2 regions of the Giesbergeria giesbergeri genome follow, and region 1 is predicted to be linked to the other one. Evidence: predicted binding sites of a transcription regulator. Region 1 holds the regulator's gene; the other holds the start of a gene.

Region 1 (15,001 bases):
GTCAGGCCAGGGCGGTCGCCCTTGACCTGGGCACCCCCACCGTTGGCGGCCAAAACCACATTGCTTTCGTCAATCTTGGCGCTGGGGATCCAAGTGTGGTTATAAAACACTTCCCAACGCGGTGTCACACGCCCGGCCAAGTTGAACTCCATCCCTGTGGCATGGCGCTTGCCCGACAACAATTGCTGGGTTGATGCGGTATCAGGGTCGGTGTTGCGTTCGTTGTATTTCTCGCTGTAGAACGCGGCCACCCCTAGGCTGGCACGCTTTTCAAACAGTTCAAACTTGCCACCAATTTCAAAATTGCGGCTTTTCTCTGCGGGGGTATTGGCTGTTTTTTCTGTGCCAGCATTCGGGTTGCCAAACTGGTAAGTGTCGCCCGACGTGTTGTACGAAGTGCCATACGACACATAGTACGAAGCCAGATCATTGGGCTGATACAAAGCACCAATGCGTGGGCTCCAGAGATCATCGGAACGGGCGTGGCTCAAGTCGGTACTGGTGTGGTACGACGCCTTGAAGTGGTCATAACGCAAACCTGCCACCAACTTGAACGCAGATGTCAGGCTCATCGTGTCTTGTGCGTACAAACTCACATTGCGCGCCGTGAAGCTGTTGTAAGCTGGCACGCCACGGGTGTCTGCACGCCAGTCGCCATTGTTGGGTGTGCCTACCGTCGTGTTCAAGCCACTGGGAGTTCCAGCAAAGTTCTGGTTGCGATCAGCGTCATCGTGGTAAACATCTACCCCGGCAATCAGTGCGTGCTTCTTACCCAGCCAGTCGAAGGTGTTGGTGTAATCACTTTGCAGTTGCGTCAAATCGCTACTGCCCACCCGACCCTTAGGGGTACGAGAGACCACCGTGCTGCTATTGATGTTTTCTAGCGTGGTGCCCGTGCCAAAGCGAATCACACTGGCCCACAAATCGCGTTCATAGGTGCCGTGGCGCAAACGGGTGTTCAGCTCGCCACGATCATCAAAACGGTGAATATGCGACAGCGTGACATACTTGGCCGAAGTGTTCAAATAATCACTGTTGAGGCCATAGTAATTCTTGGCAGGCAACGATGGGACGATCACGCCGTTGTCCAAAAACCAAGGATGGTTGTACGAAGGACGCCCCTGAATGTCCAAATAGTACAGCCCGACTGAGAACTCATCACGGGTGCCAATACCCCAACTGAAGGTGGGCGCAATGCCACGCTTTTTCTGCGTAGCACCGTGGTTGTCGGCGTTGTGCACCATGGCATTGACGCGCAGGGCTGCGTTTTCTCCCGTCTTGAAGTTAAAGTCGCCCGTCACGCGGTGTTCATTGCCCGTGCCAATGGTGTAACTGGCTTCGTGCTGATCCATCAACAATGGCGCCTTGTTGACTTGGTTAACCACGCCACCCGTCGAGCCCTTGCCAAACAACATGGAAGCAGAGCCTTTGAGCACTTCTACCCGGTCGTTGTTGAAAGTGTCGCGCTCGTACAGTGGGGCATCTTTCATGCCATCAATGTAGATGTCTCCTGCCTGGCCCAAAGAGAAGCCGCGCAAACGCACATCTTCTTCGCCGGTTTCGCCTGCCTGAAAAGTCACCCCCGAAGTGGTGCGCAGCACTTCACGGAAGTCGTCTTGGTTACGGTCGTCCATCAGGCGCTCAGTAAACACCGTGACGCTTTGCGGAATGTCGCGCAGTTCTTGCTGGCCTTTACCAATGGTGGTCTTTTTGACCTGCAAAGTGTCTTTGCTTTGGATTTGCACCGCTTCACGCACTGTCACCGCAGGCAAGGTGGCACTGGGCGCCTCGTTGGTCTGCGCCCAGCTGCCCATCGAAGTCGCCAACATCAAGGCACCCAGGGGGAGCAAAGGCTTGTCAAAACCTGCGGCCATACGGCCCGACAGCACAGCGGGCTGCAACTCGGGCATGGGGGTTGTTTTTTGCAAATGCGGTGCGGGTTTCTTTGCCAATTGGGCCTCCGTAGATAGGTCATTGCCATCGGCACCACCATTGGTGCCGATACAGGTACGAAGCAGTGGCTAGAAAAATTGGCTGTGCATCGTCGAACTGTCAATCTTAAATCAAATAACAAGTATTCTCATTCATAAGTAAAGTTCAGGCAAAAAAAAGGCCGGCAAAGCCGACCTGGTGTGCAAAGCGTGCGAACGCTTATTTCACATGCTTGCCGATCAGACCAGCCATTTCGAACATCGAAACTTGGGGCTTGCCAAACACCTTCTTGAGCTTGGCATCGGCGTTGATGTTGCGCTTGTTGGCTTCGTCTTGGAGCTTGTGCTCTTTGATGTAGGCCCACAGCTTGCTGATGATCTCTGTGCGGGGCAGGGGAGCCGCACCCACCACAGCGGCCAGTTCGGCGCTGGGGGTCAGGGGCTTCATGAAAGCCGCGTTGGGAGTGCGCTTTTTGGCAGCAGGCGCAGCCGCTTCAGCAGCGGGAGCGGCTGCAGCCTTGCCGGCCTTTACAACCTTTTCGGGTTTGGCGGCAGCAGCGGGAGCGGCCTTGGCCGGGGCTTTTTTGGGAGTTGCCATGTTGGGTTTCCTTGTGAATAACGGGCAGTGTGAACCAGCGAAAACCAGTTTCTCCACTGGCTGGAGCGATGCTACTGGGAAAAAAAGGGCTTTCCAAGGGGAGGGGCGCTTTTTTTGCCACAAACTATGACAGAAACCCAACCAATAGCCTGCCTCAGATACGGCGCAGTGCTCAATGGCAAGCTTGTTGGTTATTGACAATGCGTTTGAGCGCATCGGTGCTAAGAATGCGCACATGGCGCTGACGCACTTCTACGATGCCATCTTCCACAAACTTGGAGAAAGTGCGACTAACGGTCTCTAACTTCAGGCCCAAATAGCTACCAATCTCTTCGCGGGTCATGCGCAACACCAGTTCTGACTGCGAAAAACCACGGGCGTGCAGACGCTGTACCAAATTGAGCAAAAAGGCTGCCAAACGCTCCTCAGCCCGCATGCTGCCCAGCAACAACATCACTCCGTGCTCGCGTACGATCTCACGGCTCATGATTTTGTGGACATGGCTTTGCAAGGCCGTGACCTCACGCGAAAGCTCTTCAATCCGGTCAAAGGGCATAACGCAAACCTCTGCATCTTCCAATGCAATGGCATCGCAGGTATGTCGGTCATTGACGATGCCATCCAGACCGATGACTTCGCCTGCCATCTGAAAGCCAGTGACCTGATCGCGCCCGTCCTCGGTAGCCACACAGGTTTTGAAAAACCCTGTGCGAATGGCATACAGCGAGGTAAATGCCTCGCCATTGCGAAACAAAGTGCCACCACGCTTGATTTTGCGCCGGGTAGCCACTACTTCGTCAATGCGTTGTATTTGTGCATCCGTCAATCCCAGCGGCATGCAAAGCTCGCGCAAGTTGCAGTTGGAACAGGCGACTTTGATGGTGTGTGGATTCATGGCGACTCGGAGCTACTTCAGATAAATCAGCCACACTGCCATCCCCTTGACCCGATTGCGCAGTAAGGCATTGCTGGGGCGGGAAAGATAGTGGACATGTTCAAATTATCGCCCATCCCCCACTGCTGCCAACACAGTGCGCCTTTGGTGTTTGCTCTTGACAGACGTCAACGCCTGTCTGGCCCATTTACGGCACAGTGCATTGGCACTTAAGGAATTTTCCCATGACCGTTGTTTCCCCCGAATTGCTGACCCGGTTTGATGTGCCCGGACCGCGTTACACCTCTTACCCAACGGCAGATCGCTTTGTGGAGGCTTTTGGTGCCAACGACTATGTGCTCGCGTTGCAACAACGCAGCGTGGGAACATCGGCCAAGGCGCTGCCACTGTCGTTGTATGTGCACATCCCTTTTTGTGAATCGCTGTGCTACTACTGCGCCTGCAACAAAATTATCACCCGGCACCACGACCGGGCGGAAGTCTATCTGCGCTACCTCAGCCGTGAGGTAGAACTGCATACCGCCCATTGTGGCAAAGGCCAAGTAGTGAGCCAGCTGCATCTGGGCGGTGGCTCGCCCACCTTCTTGTCAGATGAAGGTCTGCGCGAACTGATGGCGATGTTGCGCAGCCACTTTACGTTGGCTCCCGATGGGGAGTACTCCATCGAGATTGACCCGCGCACAGTAGATGCCGGGCGGCTGGCCTTGCTGGCCGAACTGGGCTTTAACCGCCTGAGCTTTGGCGTGCAAGACTTTGACCCCGAAGTCCAAAAGGCCGTACACCGCATCCAACCTGCCGAACAGGTGTTTGCACTGGTAGATGCGGCACGCGCCTTGGGTTTCGCCTCCATCAACATCGACCTGATTTACGGCCTGCCACGCCAAACACCTGCATCGTTTGAGCGCACCTTGGCCCAAGTGGCGCAGTTGCGCCCCGATCGCATCGCGCTGTATGCTTATGCCCACCTGCCCGAACGCTTCAAGCCACAGCGGCGCATCGTATGGGCCGATTTGCCAATGGCCTCTGCCAAGGTCGCCATGTTGGCACGCTCATTAGAGGCTTTTAGTGCAGCGGGCTATGTGTATGTGGGCATGGATCATTTTGCGTTGCCCGATGATGCGTTGGCCGTAGCCAAGCGCCAAGGACGCCTGCACCGCAATTTTCAGGGCTACAGCACCCAACCCGACTGCGATCTGATTGCACTGGGCGTATCGGCCATTGGGCGTGTGGGTGCCACCTACAGCCAAAATGCCAAAACTCTGGACGAATACTACGACCACCTGAACCAAGGTCGTCTGCCCATCGTGCGAGGCTTAGCCTTGACACGCGACGACTTGGTGCGCCGTGCTGTCATCATGGCCTTGATGTGCCAAGGCGAGCTGCTGTTTGAGCCCTTAGAAGCCGCTTGGCTGATTGATTTTCGCCAGTATTTTGCCGTCGAGCTAGGCGTGCTACAAGAAATGGCCGGCCAAGGGTTGGTGATTTTCAACGCCGATGGGGTGCAAGTCACAGAGATGGGCTGGTACTTTGTACGAGGTATTGCCATGACTTTTGACCGGTATTTGCAGGCCGACCGGAACCGAACACGGTTTTCCCGCATCATCTGAAGATGATGCTTTTTTCAGTGGCCTGGACGGCCTTGCTCATGGGGCTGGTCGGTGGGCCGCATTGTTTGGCTATGTGCGCAGCCCCTTGCGGTGCCGTGGTGGGTGCAGGCACCAACACCCCCCCCGAACAGCCCGTGCATTGGCAGGGCGCTCCACCACAACACCAGCGGCGTGTATGGGCTTACCACCTTGGCCGTCTGCTCGGCTATGCCGCTGTGGGCGCTCTGGCCGCAGTAGCAATGCAAAGTTTGGCTTGGCTCACAGTGCAAAGTGCGGCCTTGCGCCCGGCTTGGACGATGCTGCATGTGGGCGTGCTGGCTTGGGGGTTGATGATGGTGGTGTTGGCTCGCCAACCCGCTTGGGTAGAACAAACCGGACGGAGCCTCTGGCAGCGGGTGCGGCCTGTGGTGGCTAAACCGGGGGGCGTGTTTGCAACAGGTTTTCTGTGGGCCTTGATGCCCTGCGGTCTGCTTTACTCGGCCTTGTTAGTGGCCTCTCTCAGTGGCAGTGCAGTGTCGGGTGCCATCACTATGGCCCTGTTTGCCGTGGGCAGTGGCCTGTGGCTGGTGGCAGGGCCGTGGCTGTGGCTGCGTTTACGCCAGCGCCTCAAGGTGCATGGCGACCGTGGCACACGACTGGCAGGCATTTTGCTCTGTGGTGTGGCCTTATGGGCACTGTGGCTTGATGCCACCCATGGGCCAGAACTGTGGTGCAGTTGATGGCCCGGTTGCGTTACAACGCGGCATATCCCTTCCAAAACATATAAACCGCCAGCACCAGCAATAAGCTGGCAAAAACCCGCTTGAGTTGGCGCACAGGCAAACTGTGGGCCGCACGAGCGCCCAGAGGGGCCGTGAATACACTGCACGCGGCAATTACGCCCAAAGCTGGCAACCACACATAACCCATGGAATGTGCAGGTAGACCGGGCACCGAAAAGCCCCCCAGCACATAACCAGCCACGTTGAACACTGCAATCGGAAAACCCAAGGCGGCGCTGGTAGCCACAGCATTGTGGATGGGCACGTTGCACCAAGTCATGAAGGGCACGCTGATAAACCCCCCCCCAGCCCCCACCAACCCAGCCAAAAAACCAATGCCACTGCCAGCGGCTACCTGTCCTGCCACCCCTGGCATTTGTCGGGATGGTGCTGGTTTGCGGTCACGGAACATCTGCAATGCAGAAAAACCCACAAAGACCCCAAAAAACAGTGCCAAAAAAGACCCTTTAAGCAAGGAGAACACCCCCAAGCTGGCCGCCATCCCTCCCAAAGCGATACCGGGGGCCAACCGCTGAACCAAATCCCAACGCACAGCACCACGGCGGTGGTGCGCACGCACACTGGAGATAGATGTAAACAAAATAGTAGCCATCGCCGTGGCAATGGCCATCTTGACGGCCAAATCAGGAGATACAGCCCGCTCAGTCAGAAAATAGGTCAGAAAAGGCACCAACATCATGCCGCCACCAATACCGAGCAGTCCGGCAAAAAAGCCCGTACACAGGCCCAGCAAGGCCAACTCAACAATTAGCAGGGTATCGAACATAAATGGTGGGGGGGGGGATCAAGGGGAGCAGGCCCGCCTGACCAGAGGCTGCTGGGAGTGCCCCAGACACGATACAGACTGGGGAGGGCAAGACAATGAAGGTGTCTGCCAGTGCCACCGAACCTGCATCCTGAACCGGGGGTTCAGGGGGGCAAGGGCAGCCAGGTGTTGGGTTCATCTGACGCGAGACGATCACGCTCACCGGGCAATGTACCAAGCCCAGGCTCAATGAGCATTGGTTCAAGGAAATATAAAGCCCAGCAGCACCGCAGACAGGCCGATTGTAGCGGTACTGGGCGGCCATAGGCGCTGGCCCACCACAGCCACCACACCTCAACCGGGTGTGGTGCCGTCTTGCAGTGCCGTATCGAGGCGCTCCAACAAGGCCTGGCACTTGGCCTGCATTTCGGGGCCAGAGACGCTTTGTGCCAAGATAGCCGCCTCTTGGGCTTGCACCAGTGCATTGGCCGCAGCAGCTTCTGCCTGTTCAGCGCGCGTCAGGGCCGTCTTTTCGGCTACCGCCGCCTTGACCATCTCAAAAGCCAGATTGATAGCCGCCTGCACAGCAATTTGTTCACGCAACCGCACCTTGCCACCGTCACGGATCTGGGTCATGGCCTTGTCTACCCGTGCGGCGGCTTCCCGCAGGTAGGCTTCGCCACCTTCAGGGCAACTCAGCAGCAGGCTCTGCTGCATGATCTGCACCTCGATTTTCTTCATCATCATGCGCCACCCTCTTTCTCTGCGGGACTGGCTGGCAAGGTTTCCATCAAAGCATCCATGCGGGAGCGGGCCGTTTGCAGGCGGGATTTGAGCATGTCATGCTCACGGGTGAGGGCGCTGATCTGCTCGGCCTGCCCAGTGCTGGTTTGTTGCAAGGTGTCGCGCTCCTGGGTAAGGGCAGCAATTTGTGCCAGTTGTGCCTGCCCTGCCTGTTGCAAGGTTTGGCACTCTTGGCGCAAGGCAGTCACTTGGGTGGCCTGCTCGGTGCTGGTCTGCTGCAAGGCCGCATGGGCCTGCTGCAAGGCGGCATGCTCCTTGTGCAAAGCCGCCAGTTTTTCTGTTTGGGGTGCCGTATTGCGCAGCAATTCTTCATGCTGACGGGTCAAGGCGACCAATTGTTCTGTTTGGGCGGCGTGGACTTTCTGCAAGGCATCGCGCTCCTGCTCCAGATGTAGGCTCTTGGCCTCTTGCCGCAGTCCATCCTCTTGCAGGGCCGTATGGGCCTGGACGAGCATATCGTGCTCTTCCAGTAGCCGCACTATCTGTTCAGCTTGTTGCTCGCGTATCTTTTCCAGCGCCTGTCGATCACGGGCCAAATCGGCCAGCTGTTGCGCCTGCTGCTGCTGAGTCTGCTGAGACTGGGTCAGGCGTTGGAGCAGGTGCTCCACACGCGCGGTGATGAGATCGATGGTTTGCAAGGGGGCCATGCCTGCAATTGTAGGGTTGCCAGTGGCCAAAGCGCCGTAGAATCCGCGCCGTTGGTGCTCTTGGTGTGGTTCACATGCCGAAGTTCAACGGGAAGCAGGGAGGAAAGCCCCCATCAAGGGGGCTGCCGAGCCTGCGCTGCCCCCGCAACGGTCAGCGGACGAGTCCATGCCACTCTCTCTTCAGCCACACGCCACTGGATGCCTTGAACAAGCACTGGGAAGGCGCTGAAGGGTGCTCCGCCAGCCCGGATACCGGCCAACACGGTGGTCGCACATAGCCTTGGTGGCTAGTGTGGCTGTATCACCCAACGCTGGCGGGGAAGCCAGCACGGGTTGCATTCTGATTGTGTTCCCATGAAGATCTCTACCGTCCCAGGCTGCCCCAGCGTTGCCCTGAATGTGCGCCCTGTGGTTTGGGCCTGTGCCCTGTTGTCTGCACTGTCTGCACACGCACAACAAACCTCAGATGCCCCAGGCCCACTGCTATTGGCACAGAACCTGCACACACCCTCGCTGTCTGATGTGGTGGTCACGGCAACCCGCACGCCACAACCTTTGGCCGACTTGGTGGCCGACGTCTCCATTGTGGATCGCGAAACGCTTGAATCTAGTGGTGCCAGTGTGTTGGCGGATGTGCTGGCCCGGCTGCCGGGCTTAGAAATCTCGCGCAATGGTGGCCCTGGCAATGCCAGCAGTGTGTTTGTGCGTGGGGCTGAATCGCGCTTCACAGCGGTCTATATCGACGGCGTACGGGTGGACTCCCAATCGACGGGTGGCGCACAATGGGAACAGATTCCGTTGGCACAGATGGAGCGCATTGAGGTATTGCGTGGCCCGGCAGCGGCCGTGTATGGCTCAGACGCTATTGCTGGCGTGATCCAATTATTTACCCGCAAGGGCGAAGGCCCAGCCCAACCCATGGTTGGGGTAGGTTTGGGCAGCCAAGGCACACGCAAAATAGAGGCGGGCATCAGTGGCAGCACTGGCACCGATGGTGCCTTGGACTATGCACTGGGCCTGCACCGTACCACTAGCGATGGTTTTGATACCAAAACCAGCGGCAGCCACCACCCAGACCGCGATGGCTACCGCAGCACATCGGCCAATGCCCGCCTAGGCCTGCGCATCAACACGCAACACCGTTTGGATGCCACCCTGCTGGCGCAACGGCTCCACTCTGATTACGACGCTTTCAGCTACACCCCTGCTGCGCCTGCCGATGACCGCAATTTGCATCGCCTGCGCACGGCGGGTTTGAGCTGGCAGGCGCAATGGAGTGAGGCGTACCGCACGCGTCTCTCTGTGACGGAGGCGGCCAGCCGCTACGAAACCACGCCTTCGCCCTACCTGACAGAAACCACACTGCGTGGCTACCTATGGCAGCACGATTACCAATGGGGCGCACATCGCTTTAACGCAGCCCTCGAGCGCCGCGAAGACCAGCTCTACAACCCAGCTTTGGATGCTTGGGGGGTCACGCTAGACCGCCAACGTTCACAGGATGGGGTTGCACTGGGTTATGGCTACAACGCAGGGGGGCATACCGTACAGCTCAATGCCCGCCACGACAACGACAGTGAATTTGGGGGTCAGAACACAGGGAGTTTGGCCTATGGCTATGCCCTCACCCCCCAATGGCGAGCCACAGCCTCGGTGGGCACAGCGTTTCGGGCGCCCACTCTGTACCAGCGTTTTAGCGAGTACGGTGTCGCCACACTGCAACCAGAAAAAAGCCGCAACGCCGAAATTGGCCTGCGTTGGGCTGAAAAAAGCAGCACTTTCTCAGTGACGGCCTACCGCAACCGGGTACGCAATTTGATCTCCTTCGTAGGGACGGGTGCTTGTGCTTCTGATTTTGGCTGCTACGCCAACACCGCCCGCGCCCAATACGAAGGCGTGACGGTGGCAGGCTCCTACCGGCTGGCTGGGGTGCAGTGGCGCGGCTCAGTGGACTGGCAAAACCCCCGTGATTTAGACACCGGCAAACAGCTGGCACGCCGGGCCAAACGCCATGCCACCTTGGGCGCCGATACCCTATGGGCAGGCTGGAATCTGGGCGCAGAAATGCAAGCCTCGGGCCAGCGATTTGACACCATTGCCAACACTACCCGACTGGGGGGCTACACCCTCTGGAACCTGTATGCCAGCACGCGCATGGCACGCAACTTCACTTTGCTGGCACGCATTGACAACTTGGCCGACAAAGATTACCAGCTTGCCCGCAGCTATGCCACCCCAGGGCGTAGCCTGTATGTAGGCCTGAAATGGACGCCCCAATGAGCACCCGCTGCCCCGCACTGTTGATAGCTGCCCCAGCCTCGGGGCAGGGCAAAACCACCCTCACTGCCGCTTTGGCACGTTTGCACAGCCGCCAGGGGCGCAAAGTGCGCGTGTTCAAGTGTGGGCCAGACTTTCTCGATCCGCACTGGCATGAGCTCGCCAGTGGTGCCCCCGTGCATTCACTCGATGGTTGGATGACTGGCCCCGAAGATGTGGCGGCCCGGCTCCATGACGCCGCCCAAGAGGCCGATCTGATCTTGATTGAAGGGGTGATGGGCTTGTTTGATGGCAGCCCCAGCGCCGCCGAATTGGCACAGCGGCTGAATATTCCGGTGCTGGCGGTGCTAGATGCGGGAGCCATGTCCACCACTTTTGGCGCCTTGGTCTATGGTTTAGTGCATTACCAGCCGGGCTTGCGCTGGGCCGGGGTGCTGGCCAATCGCGTCGCTACGGAACACCATGCTGATTTGCTCCGAGCGGGGCTGCGCGACCCTGCCTTGTGGCAAGGGGCTTTGCAAAAAGTCACCCCGGCAGGAGACAGCTCGCTGCTGCCCGAACGCCATTTGGGCTTGGTGGCCGCCCATGAATTGGGCGATGCGCTGCAACGGCTCGATGCCGTGGCCGATGCACTGGCACAGACGCCGTTGGGCCAGCGTAGCTGGGAACAATGGCAAGCATGGGCGGCGGATTTTGCTGCGCCAGCCGCCAAGCCAGCGCCAGAAGAGGTACAGACTTGGCTGCAAGGCTGCACTGTGGCCGTGGCACGCGATGCGGCATTCAGCTTTATTTACCCAGCCAATCTGGACTGCCTGCGTGCGATGGGCGGGCAACTGGTGTTTTTCTCCCCTTTGGCCGGAGAGGGCTTGCCACCCTGCGATGCGGTGTGGCTGCCCGGTGGCTACCCCGAACTGCACGCTGCGGCCTTGATGGCCAATCATGCCGTGCAAGAGGACTTGCGCGCCCACTGGGGCGCAGGCAAGCCCATCTGGGCCGAGTGTGGCGGCATGGTGGCCCTGTGTGAAGGCATTACCGGCCACGATGGCCAGTTTGCCCCTCTGTGGGGGCTGTTGCCCGGTAAGGCCGTGTTGCAAAAACGGCTGGCAGGGCTGGGTATGCAGCAACTGGCGACTGACACAGGGGTGCTGCGTGGGCACACCTTTCACTATTCGCGGTTGGACAGTCCAGCGCCAGTACTCACGCGCAGCAGCCGCCCCGGCCAAGCTGTGGAGGAAAGCAAAGGCGAAGCCCTGTACCAACACGGTAGCCTGCACGCCAGCTATTTTCATGCTTGGTTTGCCTCCAGCCCACGCACTGTGGCCCGCTGGCTGGGTGGGGTGGACTTATGAGCTTGTCCATCGCCCGCAGCGAGCTAATCTTGGGAGGACAAAAAAGCGGAAAATCCCGCCGTGCCGAGCTATTGGCCCGCCATTGGCTGGATCAATCCCCCCTGCACCATGCCCTCATGCTGGCCACCGCCCAAGCGTGGGATACAGAAATGCAAGAGCGCATCCAGCGCCACCAGCAAGATCGGGCCATACGCGTACCGGGCATGACCACGCTCGAAGAGCCCCGCTACCTGGCACAAGCCCTGCAACAACACAGCAGCCCAGAAACGCTCATTGTGGTGGATTGCCTCACCCTCTGGCTCACCCACTGGCTGATGCCCGCCCATGATGCTTCATCAGACACCGCCCCGTTGGGAACCTGGCAAGAACAGGCCACCGCTTTTGGTGCTGCACTGGCACAAGCCCCCGGCCCAGTAGTACTGGTGGGCAATGAAATCGGCTTGGGCGTAATCCCACTGGGCCACGAGGTGCGGGCTTTTGTCGATGCACTGGGGCTGCTCAACCAGCAAGTGGCCCAAACCTGCCAGCGCGTCACGCTCATGGCCGCAGGCTTGCCACTGACCCTCAAGGATACGCCATGCAGTGGTTGCCACGCAGTTTGACCCGACTATCTGCGGTGTTGGCTTGGAGCGCAGCGGTGCTCAGTGTGCAGGCCCAGCCGATTGCATTGACAGATGATCGGGGCCATGCGGTGACGCTGGCTCGGCCCCCACAACGCATTGTCAGTTTGCTGCCCTCGCTGACGGAAACCGTTTGCGCGCTAGAACAATGCCACCGGCTGGTGGGCGTAGATCGCTACTCCGACTGGCCTGCCAGCGTACAAAAACTGCCCAAGGTGGGCGGTGGTCTCGACCCCAACATTGAGGCCATTGTGGCGCTGCGCCCCGATGTTGTTCTCATGGCTACGTCCTCGCGTGGCGCAGCACGGCTCGAATCGCTGGGAGTGCCCGTAGTGGCACTGGAGCCTAAAAGCCATGCCGACGTGCAGCGCGTACTGGGCAAAATTGGTCAAGTGCTGGCCGTGCCCGATGCCCAACGGCTGTGGCGGGTGATTGATGCTGGCGTGCAGGCCGCAGCACAATCGGTGCCCGTTGCGGCCCGCAACGCGCGGGTCTATTTTGAGGTCAACCGGGGGCCGTATGGTGCGGGTATGCAATCCTTTATTGGCGAAACCCTGACCCGCTTGGGCGCACGCAACATCCTGCCCGCCGCGCTGGGACCATTTCCTAAACTCAATCCAGAATATGTGGTGCGTGCCAACCCCGACTTGATCATGGTGGGGGCACGCAGTGTGGAAGGACTGGCGCAACGCCCCGGCTGGCAAGCCATGCAGGCACTGCAACAGCAACGTCTGTGCGTTTTTACGCCACCCGAGTTTGATATGCTGATCCGCCCCGGCCCACGCATGGCCGAAGGTGCTCGCCTCATGGCCCGTTGCCTGACGGACAAGGCCACCACCCGATGAGTGCGCCGCCGTCGCGTGGGCGCTGGTTGGCACTGGCGCTGCTGTGTTCTAGCCTATTGTTATTGCCATTGGGCACTGCCGTGGGCAGCACTGGGCTAGAGAATCTTTGGCCCACTCTCTGGGGCAATGAGTCCGACACCGCCAGCCGTACCATGGCTTGGCAAATCATTTGGGACATTCGCCTGCCCCGTACGCTGGGGGCGTGGTGCGCTGGGGCTTTGCTGGGGCTGGCGGGTGCTGTAGCCCAGGGCTTGTTTCGCAACCCGCTGGCCGACCCCTATCTGTTGGGCAGTGCCTCAGGGGCATCACTGGGGGTGGCCTTGGCTTTGGCGTTGATGGGATCGGGTATCGGCATGGCAGGGACGGGCATGGGCAGCTATGCGGTGTCGGTGTTTTCTGGGCACTGGCTGGTGCGCTTGGGCCTGACCGGGGCCGCCTTTGCCGGAGCAGTGCTGGCGGTGGTGCTCACGCTGGTGCTGGCACGAGGGGTACAACACACCTTGCGGCTGTTGTTGGCTGGGGTAATTGTTGGTGTTGTGCTGGGGGCGCTGACCTCACTCATCTTGCTGCTCTCGCCCGATTCGATGCAAGCGATGCAAGCCTTTTTGTTGGGTTCTACCGGCTTTGTCGGCTGGACGGCATGTCTGCTCATGGCCGGTACTTGGCTGCTGTGCCTGCTAGCCGCTTGGGCGTTGTCGCGGGTGCTGGATGGGCTGGCTTTGGGCGAATCCACAGCCCACAGTTTGGGCTTGCCGCTGGCCCCCTTGCGGGCTGCATTGGTGGGTGTGTTGGCGCTGGCAACGGGCACCGCCGTAGCCCAAACCGGATTGATCGCCTTTGTGGGCTTGGCAGCACCACACTTGGTGCGGGCAGTGGCTCCCGTACCCCACGGCCGGCTGATGGTGCTAGCCAGTGCTATGGGGGCGGTACTGCTGGCCGGTGCCGATTTGCTAGCCCGTGGTCTGATGGCACCGCAAGAGCTGCCGGTGGGTGTGCTCACCGCTGTATTGGGCGGGGTTTACTTGCTCTGGCTCATGCACCGACGCACTGGAGGACTGGGATGAGCACACCACCTCTCTGCGCCTTGCACGCCCAAGCCGTAGGGGTACAAATCGGGCAACGTGCCATCTTGCACGACCTGAATCTATCGTTGGCAGCCGGGCGGTGGACCAGCATGGTTGGCCCCAATGGCGCGGGCAAATCCACCCTGTTGCGGGCTTTGGCTGGCTTGCTGCCCTGCTCGGGCCAAGTGCAACTGCTAGGCCGCCCACTGCACCACTGGCCCCGGCGCGAACGCGCTCGCACCCTGTCATGGCTGGGCCAAAACGAGGCAGCAGCAGATGACCTCAGCGTTTATGACGTGGCTATGCTAGGCCGCTTGCCACACCAAGCATGGCTGGCCGCCCCCAGTGCCGCCGACCATACCGCTGTAGAGCAAGCCCTGCGCGCTACCCAAGCATGGGACTGGCGCGGGCGCGCCTTGGGCCAACTCTCCGGTGGCGAGCGCCAACGGGTGTTGTTAGCCCGCGCTTTGGCAGTGCAAGCCCCAGTACTGCTGATGGATGAGCCGCTGGCCAACCTAGACCCACCACACCAAGCCGATTGGCTGTTGTTGGTGCGTGATCTGGTGGCCCAAGGCCATACCGTGGTCAGTGTGCTGCACGAGGTCTCACTGGCGCTGCAAGCAGACGACATCGCTATCGTGGCCGATGGCCGCCTGCACCACCACGGCAGCGCCAGCGACAGCACAACCCACAGAGCCTTAGAACAAGTCTTTGACCAACGCATCCACATCCAGCAAGCAGCAGGCATGTGGGTAGCCCTGCCCTGTTTGGAGCGGCGCACGCTGGCCCTTTAATTTTTCTGGATTGGAGCACTGTATGCAACTCGAAACCCCTCCC
Region 2 (15,001 bases), on a different contig from region 1:
AACCAAACCCTGGCCTCCATCACATTCCAGAACTATTTCCGCCTCTACAGCAAACTCTCGGGCATGACCGGCACCGCCGATACCGAAGCCTATGAGTTCCAAGAGATCTATGGCCTCGAAACGGTGGTCATTCCGCCCAACCAGCCCAGCAAGCGCGACGACCAGCTCGACCGCGTTTACAAAACCACCAAAGAAAAATACGACGCAGCCATCAAAGACATTCGCGAGTGCCACGAACGTGGTCAGCCGGTGCTGGTGGGCACCACCTCGATTGAAAACTCCGAGATCATCGACCACCTGCTAACCCAGGCCGGTCTGCCGCATCAGGTGCTCAATGCCAAGCAGCACGCCCGCGAGGCCGACATCATTGCCCAAGCGGGCCAGGCAGGCATGATCACCATTGCCACTAACATGGCTGGTCGGGGCACCGACATCGTCCTCGGTGGCAACATCGAAAAAGAAGTGGCCGCCATCGAGACCAACGAGGCACTGGATGCCGCCACCAAGGCCAGCCAGATCGAAGCACTGCGTGCGGCCTGGAAGCAAGACAACGAAAAGGTCAAGGCCTTGGGCGGCTTGCGCATCATCGCTACCGAACGCCACGAATCGCGCCGCATCGACAACCAACTGCGTGGTCGCTCTGGTCGCCAAGGCGATCCCGGCTCTTCACGCTTTTATCTGAGTCTGGATGATTCGCTGATGCGTATCTTTGCGGGCGACCGGGTGCGCTCCATCATGGATCGCCTGAAGATGCCCGAAGGCGAAGCCATTGAGGCCGGTATCGTCACCCGCAGTATCGAATCGGCTCAGCGCAAGGTAGAAGCCCGCAATTTTGATGTTCGCAAGCAATTGCTGGAATACGATGATGTTGCCAACGACCAGCGCAAAGTCATCTACCAGCAGCGCAACGACATTCTCGATGCCCAAGCTCTGCAAGATGTGATTCACGCCATGCGTGAAGATTGCTTCACGGATTTGGTGCGCCAACATGTGCCCGCCGAATCGGTAGAAGAGCAATGGAACCTGCCCGCCCTCGAAGCCGCCTTGGCCCAAGAATGGCAATTGCCGCTCCAGTTGCGCGCACTGGTTGAAGGTGCAGAATCCATCACTGACGAAGATATTTTGGAGAAGGTGCTGACTGCCGCCCATGCCGCCTTTCAGGCCAAGGTGGATTTGGTGGGTGAAGACAATTTCACTCACTTTGAACGCATGGTGTTGCTGCAAAACCTCGATTCCAACTGGCGTGACCACCTGAGCGCGCTGGACTATTTGCGCCAAGGCATCCACCTGCGCGGTTATGCCCAAAAGCAACCCAAGCAAGAATACAAGCGCGAGGCTTTCGAGCTGTTTCGCCAGTTGATTGATACTGTGAAAAACGATGTTACCCGCACTTTGATGACCGTGCAGGTACAGTCGCCGACACAGATCGAGCAGGTGGCCGAAGACATGGAGCAACGCGCAGAGCACATTGCCAACGTCACCTACACCGCCCCCACCGAAACCGGCGAAGCCCAAACCACTTTGGACGAAAGCACCGTGCCCCACGCTGCCGCTACCGTGGCCGCCGTGGCTGGTGCCCACATCGGCCGCAACGATCCCTGCCCCTGTGGCAGCGGCAAAAAATACAAGCAGTGCCACGGCAAACTGGCCTGAGCAATAGCGTCATCAAACCACTGCACAATGGCACGGGCTTGGGCCCGTGCTTGCATGTAACCCCATCCTTTGGCTCGTTTCGATTTCATTCAGGAAGCTTCCTATGCCCGTGAATCTGTCTGCTCCTGTGGCCTCCGATCTGCTCCCGGTGGCTGGTGTGCGTATTGGCGTGACCGAAGCTGGTGTACGCAAAGTCAACCGCAAAGATCTGACCGTCTTTTTGCTCGATGAAGGTGCCAGCGTCGCTGGTGTGTTTACCCAAAACCGCTTCTGTGCTGCACCCGTACAAGTCAGTCGCGAGCATTTGGCCGCAGGCCAAGGCATCCGCGCGATGGTGATCAACACCGGCAACGCCAATGCAGGCACTGGCGCACAAGGGTTAGAGAGCGCCCGCGCCACCTGCGCGGCACTGGCGGCTCAGTTGGGCGTGACAGCCGCACAAATTTTGCCGTTTTCGACAGGCGTCATCATGGAGCAGTTGCCCGTGGAGCGCATCACGGCTGCCCTACCTGCTGCCTTGGCCGATGCCCAAGCCGCCCACTGGGGCCGCGCTGCCGAGGGCATCATGACCACTGATACCCTGCCCAAAGCCTACAGCCGCCAGGTCAATATCGCAGGCCAAACCATCACCATTACCGGCATCAGCAAGGGCGCAGGCATGATTCGCCCCAACATGGCTACCATGCTGGGCTTTTTGGCTACCGATGCCGCTATAGATCCAGCACTGGTGCAACCCTTGGTTAAAGCTTTGGCCGATGGCTCCTTCAACCGCGTGACGATTGATGGCGACACTTCTACCAACGACTCATTTGTGCTGGTAGCCACACACCAAGCGGGCAATCCCACCATCACCAGCTTAGACAGCGCCGAAGGCCAAGCACTGCAAGCTGCATTGCTGGATGTGGCGCAAAAGCTGGCCCAAGCCATTGTGCGCGATGGCGAAGGGGCCACTAAATTCATCACTGTGCGTGTGGAGGGTGGCAAAACTGGCGAAGAATGCCGCCAAGTGGCTTACGCCATTGCCCAATCGCCATTGGTCAAAACCGCTTTCTACGCCAGCGATCCCAATTTGGGCCGCATTTTGGCAGCAGTGGGTTATGCCGGTATCGACGACCTCGACCAAACCGGCATCGACCTGTATTTGGATGACGTGCATGTTGCCATCAACGGTGGCCGCAACCCTGCCTACCAAGAAGAAGACGGCCAGCGTGTGATGAAGCAGCAAGAAATCACCGTACGTGTGTTGCTGGGCCGAGGTACAGCGCAAGACACGGTGTGGACTTGCGACTTCAGCCACGAATACGTCACCATCAACGCCGACTACCGCTCCTGATCGCTCCGGCATTGCCGGATGCCTGCTGCCATGACTTCTCCGTTAGAAACCCTGATGGCCCGTGCCGAGCAATTGTTGGCACGCATTGAAACTGTGCTGCCGCAGCCGTTGTCGGCCCCGTCCGACTGGTCGGTGGCTGTGGCTTGGCGTTATCGCAAGCGCAGCAGTGGTCATGCCACGCTGGAGCCAGTGCGCCATGTCAGTGGTATGGCGCTGCACGAGTTGAAAGAAATCGAGGTGCAAAAGGAGAAGATTGAGCGCAACACCCGGCAGTTTGTGGCTGGACGCACCGCCAACAACGTGCTGTTGACGGGTGCGCGCGGCACGGGCAAATCTTCGCTGATTAAAGCCTGCCTTAATGCCTTTGCATCGCAAGGGCTGCGCCTGATCGAGGTAGACAAGGCCGATTTGGTGGATTTGCCTGATATTGTGGATGTTGTCTCCAGCCGCCCCGAAAAGTTCATCATTTTCTGTGACGATTTGAGCTTTGAGGATGGCGAGCCGGGCTACAAGGCGCTCAAGTCTATTTTGGATGGTTCGGTGGCTGCAGCCACGCCCAATGTGCTGATCTATGCCACCAGCAACCGCCGTCATTTGCTGCCCGAATATATGTCGGAGAACCTGAGCTATCGGCACACCCCCGATGGCGAAGTGCATCCGGGCGAGGGCGTCGAAGAAAAAATCTCCCTGTCTGAACGCTTTGGTCTGTGGGTGAGCTTTTACCCCTTCAGCCAAGAAGAATATCTGACGATTGTGGCGCAGTGGCTTTCGGCTTTGGGGCTGGATGCTGCGGCCATTGCCACGGCCCGCCCCGAAGCACTGGTGTGGGCCTTGGAGCGTGGCTCACGCAGTGGCCGCGTGGCGTACCAGTTTGCTCGCGATTATGCTGGGCGCACACAGGCGCAACCTACCCACCCCGAACGCATTGCCGATGTGACCGGGCTGGCAGAGTCCAGCACCCTTTGAATTGATTGCCGAAAGCCTTGCCGTGAGCGATGTCACCCCCAGTGCTGCCTCCCCTGCACGCCAACACACCGAAGTGGCTGTGGGCGTGCTCTTGCGCCCTGACGGCGCACTGCTGCTCTCCACCCGGCCACCGGGCAAAGCCTATGCCGGTTATTGGGAGTTTCCAGGGGGCAAAATCGAAGCCGATGAAACGGTAGAGCAAGCGTTGCGCCGCGAGCTCATCGAAGAACTAGGCATCACCATAGGCCCAGCCACCGTCTGGAAAATCACGGAACACGACTATCCCCATGCTTTGGTGCGCTTGCACTGGTGCAAAGTATGGGACTGGACAGGCGAGTTTGAGATGCGCGAAGGTCAGCAAATGGCTTGGCAACAGCTGCCGTTGCAAGTGCGGCCTGTATTGCCCGGTGCTTATCCGGTGCTGGAATGGCTGGCCCAAGAGCGCGGCCAGCCGTTTGATCTTGCGGCCCTTCAGGCGGGGTAAATAGCCCCAAGCACTCGTGCGCCCCGCGCGCCAGTCACGCTGGGCAGATTGCCCGGCGCCCCGAGCAAGGCTTGGCGGGCCAACCAGGCAAAAGCTGCGGCCTCCACCTGTTGGGCGGGCAACCCGTGGCAATCGCTGGGTTGCACTTTCAAGTGGGGCAATAAGGCCTGCAAACGTGCCATCAGGTGCTGATTGAACGCCCCACCACCGCACACTATCAAGACATCGCTGTGCGGGCCGTGGCTTTGCACGCAGTCCGCACAGACCAAGGCCGTGAACTCAGTCAAGGTGGCTTGCACATCTTGGGGGGCCCAATGGGAACCACCTTCGAGTTGGGCCGCCAGCCAATCTGCATTGAATAAATCGCGGCCCGTGCTCTTGGGGGGAGGCTGGTGCAAAAAGGGTTCGGCCTGCAAACGTTGCAACAAGGCAGCAACCACCTGACCGCTGGCGGCCCAAGCACCCGCAGCATCAAAGGGCTGACCTGTGTGGCGTTGGCACCAAGCGTCCATCAAGGCATTGCCGGGGCCACAGTCAAAACCCAGCACACGACCATCGGCAGCCAAAACACTCAAATTGGAGATGCCACCGATATTGAGCACCAATGTGTCTTGCCCCGGTCGGCCAAACACCTGTTGGTGAAAGGCAGGCACCAATGGCGCACCTTGGCCGCCTGCGGCTACATCGCGGCTGCGCAAATCGGCCACCACGGTGATACCCGTCAATTCGGCCAGTAAGGCCGGGCTGTTGAGTTGCAGGGTATAGCCGGTGCCATCGTAGAGTCCGGGGCGGTGGCGCACCGTTTGGCCGTGGGCGCCCACGGCTGCAATAGCGTAGGCGGGCAAATCACTATCGGCCAACAAGGCCCGAACCACTTGGGCATAGGTACGCGCCAAAGCATTGGCGGCCAGCGCAGCCCGGTGCAGCTCATCGGGGCCGCTGCTGTTCAAGGCCAACAGCTCGGCCCGCAATGTGGGCTGAAATGGTACAGACTGGTGGCATTGCACCATACAACGGTTGCCAGCAAACTCCACCAGCACCCCATCTACCCCATCCAGTGAGGTGCCCGACATCAGGCCAATATAGCGTTCCATGGGGCCTCCAAGCTCTGGCGGCACGGCCAATGCCTGGTTATTGGGCGTTGGCCTGATGCACCAACTCTGCCGATGCCAACTGGAGACGCATGGCCGTAGCTACACGGTCAAAAGCCGGACGTTGGGCGGCAGCCACTGGCGCAGCCGCTTCACTTTGCTTGGCGATGATCATGGGATCTTGGTGGACACCATTGACACGGAACTCAAAGTGCAAGTGCGGCCCAGTGGCCCAGCCCGTAGCACCGACCGCCCCAATGTTCTCGCCTTGCGCAACGCTTTGCCCTTTGCGCACATCCATGCGGCTCAGGTGGGCATAGGCTGTGACATGCTGGTTGCGGTGCTTGATGATGACGATATTGCCATAGCCGTTTTGGGTACCAGCAAACTCCACCACACCATCCCCCACCGTACGCACGGGGGTGCCAGTGGGGGCACCAAAATCAGTGCCAAGGTGGGCGCGCCAAGTTTGGTGGATGGGGTGAAAACGCATGGCAAAACCACTGGTCACACGCGAGAACTCTAGCGGTGAACTCAGGTAAGCGCGGCGCAGGCTTTGCCCCTCCAAGTTGAAGTAGGCTCCTTTGTCTGCACCGGGGGACTGGAACCAAACTGCCTGGTGGGTTTTGCCATTGTTACGAAATTCGGCACTGAGCACCCGACCACTGCGCAATGGCTCACCATCGGCTTCTAGGGTTTCATACACGATGGAGAATCGGTCTCCCTTGCGCAGGGAGCGGCGAAAATCAATCTCGCTGGAGAAGATTTCGGCCACTTGCGTGGCCACGCTGTCGGGGATGCTGGCATCGTCGGTGGCAGCAAAAAGTGAGCTCTGGATAATGCCACCGGCCAAGCGTGTAGAAATGGTCAATGGTGCGGTCTCAAGGCGAGACGTGAACTTGCCTTGCTCATCCTTCTCCACCACCAGCCGGTTGAACAGGCCGTTGTCCTCATGGGCCCAGCGTGCGACCAAACGCAGCAGGCGGTGGTCATCGGTGGTTTCTGCACGTACCACACGGCCATTGCGGCCCAACAGATTTTGTTGGGTGCTGCTGTCACGGCGCAAGAAAGCGGCAGCCGCCGGATCGGCAACACCCATGCGGCGCAACAGAGATTCGGCCGTATCGGTATTGCGCACATTGTCGGCGCGGTACAAGGAGAAACCGACACCATCGGTCAGATCGGCCAAGGTAGAACCGCTGGCCAAGGACTGTACGGGTTGCTCCACCAAACGCACGGGCAAATCGGCAGGATCTGGCCCCAAAGAGGCCACAGCAAAGGCACCTCCACCGCCGGTAAGAAGCACGGTAGCCAATGCAGCGGTGATGCGCTTAGGGTGTTGCTGAAGACTGTGGGAGAGTCGCGAAAGCAAGGCCGTGCTGGCGGTGGTGAAGCCGTTTTTCAAAATTTTCTTCCCAGGGTGAGCGTGTGTCCGGGGCAAAATCCCAGCTGAAAGACTGGGTGCGGCGGAGCGCACAGACTGACGGACTTGCAGCGTCTCAGTTGGGTCTGAAAAAGCGGGCTACTAGAATCCGCCACTGTAAAGTGGGCGAAGTATAGCCAAGCCCACCGTTTAGAAATGTAAGAAATATCATATGGATGACTCTTTTGTGACGCCAACCTCCTTGTCGGACGGGGTACGCCAGGCTTTGGAAATCTCGCTGCGTGGAGTGCAAGAACTCCTGCCCCAAGACGAGTGGGTAAAAAAACTGGTGCGTGCCGAGACCACCGGCCAGCCCTTGCGCATCAAGTTGGGGCTAGACCCTACAGCCCCCGACATCCACATTGGCCATACTGTGGTGCTCAACAAGATGCGCCAATTGCAGGATTTGGGCCACCAGGTGATTTTTCTGATTGGCGACTTCACCAGCCTGATTGGCGACCCTTCGGGCCGCAACAGCACCCGCCCACCACTCACGCCCGAGCAGATCAAGGCCAATGCCGAAACTTACTACCAGCAAGCCAGTCTGGTGCTAGACCCGGCCCGCACTGAAATCCGCTACAACAGCGAATGGTGCGAACCCCTGGGGGCCAGCGGCATGATCCAGCTCGCAGCCAAATACACCGTGGCCCGCATGATGGAGCGTGATGATTTTCATAAGCGGTTCCATAGCGGCCAATCCATCAGCGTGCATGAATTTTTGTATCCACTGATGCAAGGTTACGATTCGGTGGCCCTCCAGTCTGATTTGGAACTGGGTGGCACCGACCAAAAGTTCAATCTGCTGATGGGGCGCCATTTGCAAGTGGAATATGGACAAGAGCCGCAGTGCGTGCTGACCATGCCACTGTTGGTGGGCTTGGATGGCGTGGACAAAATGTCCAAGTCCAAGAACAACTATATTGGTATCACTGAAGATGCCAACAGCATGTTTGCCAAGGTGCTGTCTATCTCAGACACCCTGATGTGGGACTGGTACACCCTGCTGTCGTTCAAGAGTTTGGCCGAGATTGCGGCACTCAAGGCAGAAGTGGCCGGGGGCCGCAACCCCAAAGAGGCCAAGGTCATGCTGGCCAAAGAGATTACGGCACGCTTTCACAGCGTGGCGGCCGCTGATGCGGCGGAGCAAGACTTTATCAACCGCAGCAAGGGCGGGGTGCCCGATGACATCCCGGAGATCAGCCTCTCTGGAGCGCCTCTGGGGATAGGCGCACTGCTCAAGCAGGCCAATCTGGCCCCATCCACCAGCGAGGCCAACCGCCTGATCGATGGCGGGGGCGTGCGTGTCGATGGCAGCGTGGTCAGTGATCGGGGCTTGAAGCTGGCCGCTGGCACCTATGTAGTGCAGGTAGGCAAACGCAAGTTTGCCCGGATTGCACTGGTCTGAGGCCCGTAGCCCCGACCCGGTGCAAGCGGCTGGAGTGGCTCAGGCCATCGTCAGGTGCCGGGTCTGGGCTTGATGGGCACGAAAGAAGGGCAGGTAAGAACGGTCCACATGGCAAATATGGTGGATCAGCCATTCTTTCAAAAAGCCCAAGGCTTCAAAGGTCACTTCTTCACCCTCTTCAAAGCGCATCAGCAAATCCATCGCCTTGCCGGTAAAACCGTCATGCTCGGCCTTGTGCGCAGGGGTTTCTGGATAGTCGTGGTGCTGAAACATCACCTCTTCCACAATAAAGTGGTTGTGGGTGTAGTCCACCAGTCCTTCCAGTACCTCGCCTACGGCTTCACGCCGAGGCAGGGGCTGCGACAGCTCATTGTGCAATCGGTTGGTCAGGTGTACCAGCCATTGGTGCTGGCCATCGATCTCCTCAAAACCCAATTCCAGTTCGGGGGTCCACGGCATGAAGCTCATCGGTGTTTCTCCTGTAGGTGCTTGGCAGGCCCATCCAGCAAAAACCTTGCCTGCCTTATCGTTAAAACCTTGTAGAGGATGTTTTCCGGTTCTTGCTTGACTCAGATCAGAAACTCAAGGAGGCGTAGGGCACAGTACGGGTTTTTGCGGAGTGGGCTTGGTCGTTGAAAATACGCCGCAGCAGGCTTATGTGCAAAGTCTTTTGCATCCTATCGATCCAACCACGACACTTTCATGACACCACTGGACATTCTCATCATGGCGGCAGGCAAGGGCACCCGTATGAAAAGCCGCCGCCCCAAGGTGCTGCACCGCTTGGCAGGCCGTGCCCTTTTGCAGCATGTGCTAGACACAGCAGCACTGTTGCAACCCCGCAGCGCCATCGTGATTACCGGACATGGTGCCGATGCCGTAGAACTGGCGCTGGCCCCTGTGGCCCAAGACCCCGCACCAGCCTTTGCCCTGAAATTTGCCCGCCAAGAACCACAATTGGGCACCGGTCATGCTGTGCAGCAGGCCTTGCCCTTGCTGGCCGGCGATGGCACGGTGCTGGTGCTATCGGGGGATGTGCCACTGACCCAATTCCAAACACTGCACGGGCTGATTGCGGCCTCAGAGGCCGTGGCAGGCGGTGCCTTGGCTTTGCTCACCGTGACCCTGCCCGACCCTAGCGGCTATGGCCGTATTGTGCGAACAGCCGATGGGGCGGTGCAAGGCATTGTGGAGCACAAGGATGCCAGCGAGGTACAGCGCACCATCCGAGAGGTGTATAGCGGCATCATGGCCGTGCCCGCACAGCGGCTGGCGGGCTGGTTGGCCCGATTGAACAACCACAATGCCCAAGGTGAGTATTACTTGACCGACATTGTGGCGATGGCCGTGCAAGAGGGTGTGCCAGTGGTAGGCCACTGCATTGAAGATGCCTTCCAAGTGGCGGGCATCAACAGCCCACTGCAATTGGCTGAACTGGAGCGGGCCCACCAATGGCGTCAGGCTCGTGCACTCATGGAGCAAGGGGTGCGGCTGGCCGACCCTGCCCGCTTTGATTTGCGCGACGATGTGCGTTCTGGTGCCAAGGCCGCACTGGTGTGCGGCCCAGATGTAGAGATTGATGTCGGCTGCATTTTTACCGGCCAAGTAGAGTTGGGCGAGGGTGTGCAGGTGGGTGCCCACTGTTGCATTGCCAATGCACGCATTGCGGCTGGGGCCGTTATCCACCCCTATACCCACATTGATGGCGAGACATTGGGGGCCAGCGTGGGCGAGGGCGCCCTGATTGGCCCATTTGCCCGCTTGCGCCCAGGTGCCGAACTGGGCCAAGAGGTGCATATTGGCAACTTTGTCGAGGTCAAAAACAGCACGCTGGCCGCTGGTGCCAAAGCCAACCATCTGGCCTACTTGGGCGATGCCACCGTGGGCGAACGCGTCAACTATGGTGCAGGCAGCATCACCGCCAATTACGATGGGGCCAACAAGCACCGCACAGTGATTGAGGCCGATGTGCATATTGGCAGCAATTGCGTACTGGTGGCCCCTGTCACTGTGGGGGCTGGTGGCACGGTGGGCGCGGGCACCACCCTGACCAAAGATGCTCCGCCCGGCAGTTTGAGTGTGGCCCGTGGCAAGCCAATCAGCGTTGCCCAATGGCAGCGCCCCACCAAACAACCCAAAGGCTGAATCCAGATGACGCTGCCCACGCCCAGCATTGAACAAGAAGTGGCACAACTGCGTGCGCTGCTGGCGCAACGCGAACACCAACTGGCCGAGATGGGCCAAGCCTATGAGGATTTTCTGCGCGCTGTGTCGCACGATTTGCGCGCCCCACTGCGCCACGTCACCTCTTATGGCACCTTGCTGGCAGAGGTGCTGCCAGAGGCGGGTCTGCAAGGCCCAGCCTGGGAGGAGGCCGAGGAGTTTTTGGGCACCATGAACCAATCGGCCCGGCGCATGGGGCAGATGCTCGATGGCTTGTTGGCCTTGTCGCGTATTGTGCGTGCGCCGCTACAACGCCAATCAGTGGCTTTGGCGGCCTTGCTGGCCGAGGTGCAAACCGAACTGGCGGGGCGCACTGCACAGCGCAGCATTGAGTGGCAAGCCCAGTTGCAAATCACCCATGTCGAGGCCGATGCTGCCTTGTTGCGCCAATTGCTACGACAACTGCTAGACAATGCGCTCAAGTTTACGCAGTCGCGTGTCCCGGCGCGCATTGCCATTGCTTGTTGGCGCAGCACCGAGGGGCAAGTGACTTTGCGCGTGCAAGACAATGGCGTGGGTTTTAACCCAGCGCAAGCCACAGGACTGTTTGGCTTGTTTCAACGCTTGCACAGAGAAAATGAGTTTGAGGGTGTGGGCACTGGTTTGGCAGCGGTGCGCACCATTGCCCAGCGCCACAGTGGTGATGCCCAAGCCAGCGCCTTGCCCGGCGAGGGCTGCACCGTCACCGTGACTTGGCCGGGTTAAGAGCGGCCAACACAACCCATAAAAATCAGGTTTGCGGTCGAGCTGAGGCGTAAGTCAGTGAGTAGGCAGCGCGCCTGGTGCGGCAAGGTGCAGCAGGCCGTATCGATAGTTGTGTTAGTGGCTTTAATTGCACTGCCAGACAGACCGCTGACCTTGTTTTTACCTCTAGCGATGGCTCAATCGGTTTGAGTATTACTCGGCCTCGATACCTGCCGCCTTGATCACCTTGCCCCACTTTCGGGTTTCGGCGGCTTGGAACTTGGCGAGTTCATCAGGTGAGGTCGTCCAAGCCTCAGAGCCGGCGTTGTCAAAGAAGCTCTTGGCCGCAGCGCTTTGGGTTGCGGCGGCCAGCAGTTCATTGAGGCGTGCTACTACCGGAGCGGGTGTGCCAACGGGAACGTAGGCTGCAAACCAGTAGCCCATGTCGTAGCCTTTCACGCCAGCTTCGTCCAGTGTGGGTACGTCGGGCAATTGCGCACTGCGTTTTTGGGTGGAGTAGCCCAAGGCCCGCAGCTTGCCCGCCTTGACCTGTGGCACGCCGGTGGAGGTGTCGGTGATCATCAGGTCGATCTGCCCGCCCAGCAGATCGGTGATAGCCAGCGGGTTGCTCTTGTAGGGCACGTGCAGGATGTCCACACCAGCCAGCTGCTTGAGCATTTCACCCGCCATGCGGCTCGATGAGCTACCGCTGCCAAAGCTCAGCTTGCTGGGGTTCTTCTTGGCAAAGGCCAGCAGCTCGCCCACGTTCTTGTACGGTGCGCTGGCGTTGACCACCAGCACCTGTCCGCCCTTGCCTAGGCCGGTGACAGGGGCGAAGTCTTTCACTGGGTCGTATGAGAGTTTTTTGTACAGGTGCTCGTTGGCCGCATGCGTAGTGTTGGTGGTGATGAGTACACTGTAGCCATTAGCCGCAGCCTTGGCTACGGCGGACGCAGCGATCATGCCGCTGGCACCAGCTTTGTTGTCGATGACCACGGGCTGCTTGGTCTCGGTGGTGATGGATTGGCCCAGCGCGCGTGCCAGCTGATCTGTGGCGCTGCCTGCAGCAAAAGGAACCACAAACGTGATGGCCTTGGCCGGGTAAACAGGAGCTTGCGCCAGTGCAACAGTGCCGTGCAATGCGCCCAACGCCAGCAGGGCAGAGGCCGTGGCATGACGGCGGCCCAAGTTGATCAGCGATTTTTTTTGGCTCATGTTGTCTCCTTGTGTATAGGTATGAAAGGCGGAAAAGGAATGGGGAACTGAGAAAAGAAAGACTGGCTACGACCGTGGGCCGCCGAAGTGCTGTACCAGCGCGGCGGGCACCTGCACGGGCAGGTCTAGCAGCAGATAGCTCAGTGCCTTGCCGTGGCTGTCGAGATTGAGCGCATCGTTGACGCCACCGTCGAGCACGTCATCGAGCACGATGTTCATGGCCTGCAACTGGGGCAACAGATAGCGCGTAACCTGGCGCGGTTGGCGCAGAGCGAACTGCCGGGCCACGGCGGATTCGGTGACCTGATCGACCAGCGTATCCCACAACGCGGGGTGCCAGGCGATGATGCTGATGTTGGAGCGGTTGCCCTTGTCGCCCGTGCGGCTGTGGGCCAGACGGTAGAGTGGAACCGTGATCGTGGGAGCAGTTGCGCAAGTCATGGTGGGTATTTCCTCAATCAACCATCTCAAAGCGCACGGCGACGGCCTCGCGCGGAACGAGGCACGACACCGTGCCCAGGCGCGGGCGCATGGCGGTGCGCACGCCACCGCCGCCTGCCGGTCCGCAGGTGTAGAGCGTGGTCACCTCGCGCAGCAGGCGCTGGGCGCTGGCGTGTTCACGGTGCTGCAGGGCTACACGCAGGCGCACGTCGCGGGCATCGTTGCTATCGTTTGCGGGTACATTGAGCCAGCGGCTGGTGTCGTCACCCAATACGCTGGTCACGCCGATGAGGTCGATGCGCAGTGGGCCCAGACCATGTAAACGCTCACGCAGCACCTCGCCCGCCAGACGCGCGCGGCCCTCGGCGCGTGGGCCTGCATAGGAGATTTCTCCCTCGGCAAACCAGCCGGATTCAAAGCACACGTTGACTTTGAGCGTGGCAGGCTGGGCGTGGCCCCGCACGCCGTCCAGCCGCACGGCGTCGGTGCCCACGGCCTGCACACGGGCCTGGGTGATGTCGGCCACCACATCGGGCGTGATGTAGGCAGCAGGGTCGTGCAGCTCATACAGCAGCTGCTCTTTGACGGTGCGCTCATCGATGCGCCCGCCTGTGCTGGGCGGTTTCGTGATGGTGCAGTGGCCGTCGGAGTCGATCTCGGCAATGGGATAACCGAGCGTGGCCAGACCGGGAACGTCCTTGTAGCCCGGATCGGCAAAGTAGCCGCCTGTGACCTGTGCGCCGCATTCGAGAAGATGCCCTGCCATGGTGGCGCGGGCTAGCCGGTCCCAGTCGTCTGACGCCCAACCGTAGTGCGCTAGGGCTGGGCCCAGCACCAGCGAGGGGTCGGCCACGCGACCGCAGACGACGATGTCTGCCCCGTTGCGCAAGGCATCGGCAATGGCCTGCGCACCGATGTAGGCGTTTGCACTCACTATGGGGGCGGTGGGCATGGCATCACCCAGTGCGCTTTCCAGCAGTGCGCGGTGTTCAGGACCGCTCAGGTCGTCGCCCTGCAGCACGGCAATGCGCGGGCGCTGCAAGCCCAACTCGGCTGCCAACGCGTGGATGCGGCGGGCAGCGCCGTGTGGGTTGGCGGCGCCAAAGTTGCTGACGATACGCACACCGTGGGTCAAGCACTGCGCAAGCACGGGGTGCAGCAAATCGACCAGCAAGGGTTCGTAGCCCGCATCGGGGTCGGTACGGCGGGCAAGCTGGGCCAAGGCCAGTGTGCGCTCGGCCAGGGTTTCGAAAATCAGCACCGAGGGCTTGCCACTGGCAATGAGTGCCTGCACCATCGGTAAAGCGGCATCAGTGCGGTCGCCCGAAAAGCCAGCGGCGCAGCCGACCAGTAGATTGGTGTTGTTTGCCATGGGTTCTTTGTCTCCTAGAACCACTGTAGAGAGATTGCAGTATTCTGTGAAATCGATTGTTATGATGAATCCATCTGTATTTCAGATGAATTGCTTGGCAGCCGATTTCCGATCCACAGCACAAGACATGAGCACCACCCATCTCTCCAGCCGCCAACTCGACGCCTTCATCGCGCTGGCCGAGCAGCGCAGCTTCACGCGCGCAGCGGCGCTGTGCCACCTGTCGCAGCCCGCATTCAGCGCCCTCATCCGGGCGCTGGAAGATGACCTGGGCCTGCGCCTGTTCGATCGCAGCACGCGCCATGTGGACCTGACGCCTGAGGGTCGGAAATTTTTGGAGTCGGCCCGCCGCATCCGTATCGAGATAACCAACGCACTGTCTGCCGTGCGCGATGCAGCCACGCTGCAGCGCGGCCGCGTGGCAGTGGCGCTGCTGCCTTCGTTGGCTGCTGGCTGGCTGCCGGACGTTCTGGCGCAGTACAGCGCTGCGCACCCTGGCATCGAGATCGACATCGCTGATGTGCTTTCAGAGCCCTGCATCGACCGCGTGGCCAGCGGCCATGCCGACTTCGCGCTCGCCGCCATCCGTGCCGACACTCCGGCGCTACAGGCCGAACCCTTTTGTACGGACAACTTTTACCTAGTGTGCCCCGCCGAGCACCCACTGTCCCGCTTGTCTCAAGCCATCACTACACAGGACCTAGCAGCCTG

Evidence for each region. Region 1 encodes FNR, which switches genes on or off when oxygen is low (the NO sensors DNR and NnrR bind a similar motif). Its sites were predicted from a motif close to TTGATNNNNATCAA; they were not measured.
Region 2: ACYVB2_RS09210 (bacteriohemerythrin) is a predicted target of FNR. The motif match lies at 8,920-8,933, and genes of this name have one in related genera.

The regions. Positions count from the first base shown of each region.
Region 1 covers NZ_BAAGYJ010000002.1:620,171-635,171, forward strand. Annotated here, with positions in the region: gene ACYVB2_RS07030 (TonB-dependent receptor) at 1-1,874, opposite strand, end outside; gene ACYVB2_RS07035 (SWIB/MDM2 domain-containing protein) at 2,152-2,529, opposite strand; gene fnr (fumarate/nitrate reduction transcriptional regulator Fnr) at 2,702-3,424, opposite strand; gene hemN (oxygen-independent coproporphyrinogen III oxidase) at 3,649-5,031, shown strand; gene ACYVB2_RS07050 (sulfite exporter TauE/SafE family protein) at 5,037-5,750, shown strand; gene ACYVB2_RS07055 (sulfite exporter TauE/SafE family protein) at 5,764-6,579, opposite strand; gene ACYVB2_RS07060 (cell division protein ZapA) at 6,913-7,299, opposite strand; gene ACYVB2_RS07065 (hypothetical protein) at 7,302-8,009, opposite strand; cobalamin riboswitch at 8,045-8,284, shown strand; gene ACYVB2_RS07070 (TonB-dependent receptor domain-containing protein) at 8,364-10,289, shown strand; gene ACYVB2_RS07075 (cobyrinate a,c-diamide synthase) at 10,286-11,635, shown strand; gene ACYVB2_RS07080 (bifunctional adenosylcobinamide kinase/adenosylcobinamide-phosphate guanylyltransferase) at 11,632-12,237, shown strand; gene ACYVB2_RS07085 (ABC transporter substrate-binding protein) at 12,213-13,100, shown strand; gene ACYVB2_RS07090 (FecCD family ABC transporter permease) at 13,097-14,164, shown strand; gene ACYVB2_RS07095 (ABC transporter ATP-binding protein) at 14,161-14,958, shown strand; gene cobO (cob(I)yrinic acid a,c-diamide adenosyltransferase) at 14,981-15,001, shown strand, end outside.
Region 2 covers NZ_BAAGYJ010000004.1:46,305-61,305, reverse strand. Annotated here, with positions in the region: gene secA (preprotein translocase subunit SecA) at 1-1,653, shown strand, start outside; gene argJ (bifunctional glutamate N-acetyltransferase/amino-acid acetyltransferase ArgJ) at 1,757-2,986, shown strand; gene ACYVB2_RS09235 (ATP-binding protein) at 3,017-3,952, shown strand; gene ACYVB2_RS09230 (NUDIX domain-containing protein) at 3,975-4,436, shown strand; gene ACYVB2_RS09225 (anhydro-N-acetylmuramic acid kinase) at 4,424-5,530, opposite strand; gene ACYVB2_RS09220 (peptidoglycan DD-metalloendopeptidase family protein) at 5,568-6,932, opposite strand; gene tyrS (tyrosine--tRNA ligase) at 7,123-8,355, shown strand; gene ACYVB2_RS09210 (bacteriohemerythrin) at 8,395-8,823, opposite strand; gene glmU (bifunctional UDP-N-acetylglucosamine diphosphorylase/glucosamine-1-phosphate N-acetyltransferase GlmU) at 9,058-10,500, shown strand; gene ACYVB2_RS09200 (sensor histidine kinase) at 10,507-11,283, shown strand; gene ACYVB2_RS09195 (Bug family tripartite tricarboxylate transporter substrate binding protein) at 11,476-12,477, opposite strand; gene ACYVB2_RS09190 (AtuA-related protein) at 12,544-12,918, opposite strand; gene ACYVB2_RS09185 (acyclic terpene utilization AtuA family protein) at 12,932-14,290, opposite strand; gene ACYVB2_RS09180 (LysR family transcriptional regulator) at 14,418-15,001, shown strand, end outside.